Regions from separate parts of the Streptomyces sp. NPDC058872 genome, predicted to be linked through region 1. Evidence: riboswitches for the same ligand, from Rfam matches in the RefSeq annotation. Region 1 holds a riboswitch; the other holds the start of a gene.

Region 1 (2,197 bases):
AGCCAAGACCGTCAACATCTCCACCATGGCGTCGATCGTGGTCGCCGGCACGGGGACGAAGGTCGTCAAGCACGGCAACCGCGCCGCCTCCTCCGCCTCCGGCTCCTCCGACGTCCTGGAGAAGCTCGGCATCAACCTGCACCTGACCCCGCAGCGGGTCGCCGAGGTCGCCGAGGAAGCCGGCATCACCATCTGCTTCGCGGTGAAGTTCCACCCCTCGCTCCGGCACGTCGCCGCGGCCCGCGGCCAACTGGGCATCCGCACCACCTTCAACGTCCTCGGCCCGTTGACCAACCCGGCCAAGGTGCGGGCCCAGGCGGTCGGGGTCGCCGACCCCCGCATGGCGCCGGTCGTCGCCGGCGTCTTCGCCGAGCGCGGCAACTCCGCACTTGTCTTCCGGGGGGACGACGGCCTGGACGAGCTGACCACCACCGCCACCTCCCGGGTGTGGGTGGTCCGGGACGGCGGCGTCACCGAGGAGCGCTTCGACCCGCGGGACGTCGGCATCGAGCTGGTGCCGCTGGAGGCCCTGCGCGGCGCCGACGCCTCGTACAACGCCGATGTGGCCCGCCGCCTCCTCGCGGGGGAGACCGGCCCGGTGCGGGACGCGGTGCTGCTCAACGCGGCGGCTGCGCTCACCGCCCTGGAGCCCGGCAGCGGCACCCTGACGGAGCAGTTGGCCGCGGGCATCGCACGGGCGGCCGAGTCCATCGACTCCGGTGCGGCCCGACGGTCCCTCGACCGCTGGATCGCGGCCAGCAACGCGTAGTCGGCGCGGCGTCCGCGCCCGGCCCCGGTCCGGCATCCGGACCGGGGTCTTGCGTTTCCGCGATCATGTGGCAGGATGCGTGGCAGGTCATGAGTGACAGCTGTGAAGCCCCGGCTAGCTGTCCGGCAACCCTCCGTCCGTGGCGGGGTGCCCCGGGTGAAGACCGGGCCGTGGGCAGCGAGGTCCACGGCAAGCGCGGACCCCTCGACACACCAGGGGTCCTGGTTCTTCGAGGAGCGTTTTCCGTGAGCAAGCGAATGCGATAGGGCGACAGCGCCCCTTCTTCCCCCCTCGGAACAGGGTCACTTCCGCGTGCCCGTGCGCACGCGGGCCCGCGCCCCGCGCCGTCTCCGAGGCACCACCCGTACCCCGCCACCGGGCCGCGTACGGGATCCGAAGCCATTCCGCACCGCCCGCCGGGAGATACCGCCATGTCCGCAACCCCGCACGCCGTCGCCACCACGGTCGAGTCCACCACGGTCGAGTCCACCGAGCCCTGTTGTGCCGCCCCGCTGTCGGTCCTCGGTCGGGAGGTCACGGTCCCGCTCGTCACCGGCGGCGAGGTGACCTACGCGGCGCTCGACTACGCCGCCAGCGCGCCGGCCCTCCAGCGGGTCTGGGACGACGTCGCCGCGTACGCCCCCTACTACGGCAGCGTCCACCGCGGCGCCGGCTACCTCTCGCAGCTCTCCACCGACCTCTTCGAGAGCAGCCGCGCCACCGTGGCCGAGTTCCTCGACTGCCGCCCCGGCGACCAGGTCGTCTTCACCCGCTCCACCACCGACTCGCTCAACCTGCTCGCCCGCGCGCTCCCGGCCGACTGTCAGGTCTTCGTCTTCGAGACCGAACACCACGCCTCCCTGCTCCCCTGGGAGTCCGTCCGGGCCACCGGGCGCAACGGGGGAAGCGGGCCCCGCGTGACCTACCTCGACGCGCCCCGCACCCCGGCCCAGGCCGTCGAGGCCCTGGAGCGGGCCCTCGCCGACCGCGAGCCCCACGGCCCCGCCCTCGTCTGCGTCACCGGCGCCTCCAACGTCACCGGCGAGCTGTGGCCGGTGAAGGAGCTGGCCGCCGCCGCTCATGCGCACGGTGCCCGGATCGTGCTCGACGCCGCCCAGCTCGCCCCCCACCACCCGATCTCCGTGCGGGAGTGGGACGTGGACTGGGTCGCCTTCTCCGGGCACAAGCTGTACGCCCCCTTCGGCGCCGGCGTCCTCGCCGGGCGCCCCGACTGGCTGCAGGAGGCCGAGCCCTACCTCGCCGGCGGCGGAGCCTCCCGCACGGTGGCCCGTCGGGCCGACGGGGGAGTGGACGTGGAGTGGCACACCACCGCGGCCCGGCACGAAGCCGGCTCCCCGAACGTCATCGGCGCCCATGCCGTCGCCTCCGCCTGCAAGGCGCTCACCGAGGCCGGCTTCGATTCCCTGG
Region 2 (2,197 bases), on a different contig from region 1:
CGCCGCGTACTCGCCGCCCAAGGGCTGGACGAAGCCGGCGAGTTGGGGCCAGTGCAGATTGAGCAGCGGGCGCGCCACCAGTTCCGTCACCCGACCGCCCTGGCCGGGGATCCCGCCGGGGGCGGGCCCGTCGCCTCCGGCGCCGAAGGGGCGGTCGTACATCGCCTTGACGAAGTCCACGTCCGGGTCGGTGAGCAGCGGGCCGACGATCCCCGTCACGAAGTCCGCCGAGAAGTCGCGCAGGTCCGCGTCGACGAAACAGACCACGTCCCCGCCCGTCGCCATGAGGGACCGCCACAGGACCTCGCCCTTGCCGGGCACGGCCGGTATGCGGGGGAGCACCTCGTCCCGCGCGACCACCCGCGCGCCGGCCGCCTCCGCCACCTCCGCGGTGCGGTCGGTGGAGCCCGAGTCGACCACCACCAGTTCGTCGACCAGGGGCACCGCCGCCGTCATCAGTTCGCGGCGGATCACGGAAACGATGTCCCCGACCGTCGCCTCCTCGTTCAGCGCCGGCAGGACGACGCTCACCTTCGTGTTCCGTTTGGCGGCGAGGATCCGCTCCAGCGGTCGGTCCGCCACGGACCAGGACCGCCGCTCCAGCCAGCGTTCCACCTCTTCCAGCACGTGATCTCCATCTCGCGGTTCGGACGGCCGGTCCAAGCGTCCGGGCCTTCGGTTACAGTCTTGAACAACGCGGATGCCCGATGCACGTCGGGGTCCCACCCGCGTCGGAGCGCAGGAACGAAAGTCCACCGCGCTTCACAATCGAATACCGCTCATCCAGAGGGGCAGAGGGAAACGGCCCGTTGAAGCCCCGGCAACCCTCCAGTCGGTCACTCGTCACCCGTCTTCGGACCACCATCCAGGTGGAGCCCGACGGGCGCCGCATCACATGCGCGAGGTCCCCGGCTAGGGAAGGTGCCAAATCCGTCTCATGGCGAAAAATTCGCCATTGAGAAAGATGAGGAGAAAGGGCCTCGCCTCCATGGCTGTACAGACCGTCGCACCCACCACCGTCGACCTCGGTCCCGCGTCCGGGCTCTCCTGTCGCGAATGCGGTGAGGTCTTCCCGCTCGGCCCGATCTTCGCCTGTGAGCTCTGTTTCGGGCCCCTCGAAGTCGCGTACGACTTCCCCACCGGTGACCCCGAGGCGCTGCGCAAGCAGATCGAGGCGGGCCCCGCCAACGTCTGGCGCTACGCCCCGCTGCTGCCCGTCCCCGCAGACGTCGCCGAGAAGCCGAACCTGAACCCCGGCTGGACCAAGCTGGTCCAGGCCGACAACCTGGCCCGCGAGATCGGCGTCGCCCCCGGCAAGCTCTTCGTCAAGGACGACTCCGGCAACCCGACCCACTCCTTCAAGGACCGGGTCGTCGCCCAGGCCATCGAGGCCGCCCGCGCCTTCGGCTTCACCACGCTCTCCTGCTCCTCCACCGGCAACCTGGCCGGCGCCGTGGGCGCCGCCGCCGCCCGCGCCGGCTTCCGCTCCTGCGTGTTCATCCCGCACGACCTGGAGCAGGGCAAGGTCGTCATGGCCGGTGTCTACGGTGGTGACCTCGTCGCCATCGAGGGCAACTACGACGACGTCAACCGCTTCTGCTCGGAGCTCATCGGCGACCCGCTCGGCGAGGGCTGGGGCTTCGTGAACGTCAACCTCCGCCCCTACTACGGGGAGGGCTCCAAGACGCTGGCGTACGAGATCTGCGAGCAGCTCGGCTGGGTCATCCCCGACCAGCTCGTCATCCCGATCGCCTCCGGCTCCCAGCTCACCAAGATCGACAAGGGCCTGCAGGAGCTCGTCAAGCTCGGTCTCGTCGAGGACAAGCCGTACAAGATCTTCGGCGCCCAGGCGGAGGGCTGCTCCCCGGTGTCGGCGGCCTTCAAGGCCGGCCACGACGTCGTACGGCCCCAGAAGCCGAACACGATCGCCAAGTCGCTCGCCATCGGCAACCCGGCCGACGGCCCCTACGTCCTCGACATCGCCCGCCGGACCGGCGGCGCCGTGGAGGACGTGAACGACGAGCAGGTGGTCGAGGCCATCAAGGTCCTCGCCCGCACCGAGGGCATCTTCGCGGAGACCGCGGGCGGTGTGACCGTCGGCGTCACCAAGAAGCTCGTCGAGGCAGGTCTGATCGACCCCGACCTCACCACCGTCGTCCTCAACACCGGCGACGGACTCAAGACCCTGGACGCGGTG

The links. Region 1 has a riboswitch for S-adenosylmethionine ahead of ACFW22_RS33005 (aminotransferase class V-fold PLP-dependent enzyme). Riboswitches for the same ligand answer to the same signal wherever they lie in the genome.
Region 2: another riboswitch for S-adenosylmethionine. It lies ahead of thrC (threonine synthase); the one in region 1 lies ahead of ACFW22_RS33005 (aminotransferase class V-fold PLP-dependent enzyme).

Annotation. Positions count from the first base shown of each region.
Region 1 covers NZ_JBHYMK010000084.1:15,996-18,192, reverse strand. Annotated here, with positions in the region: gene trpD (anthranilate phosphoribosyltransferase) at 1-769, shown strand, start outside; SAM riboswitch class IV at 855-971, shown strand; gene ACFW22_RS33005 (aminotransferase class V-fold PLP-dependent enzyme) at 1,201-2,197, shown strand, end outside.
Region 2 covers NZ_JBHYMK010000108.1:5,161-7,357, reverse strand. Annotated here, with positions in the region: gene ACFW22_RS34875 (glucosyl-3-phosphoglycerate synthase) at 1-627, opposite strand, end outside; SAM riboswitch class I at 777-971, shown strand; gene thrC (threonine synthase) at 965-2,197, shown strand, end outside.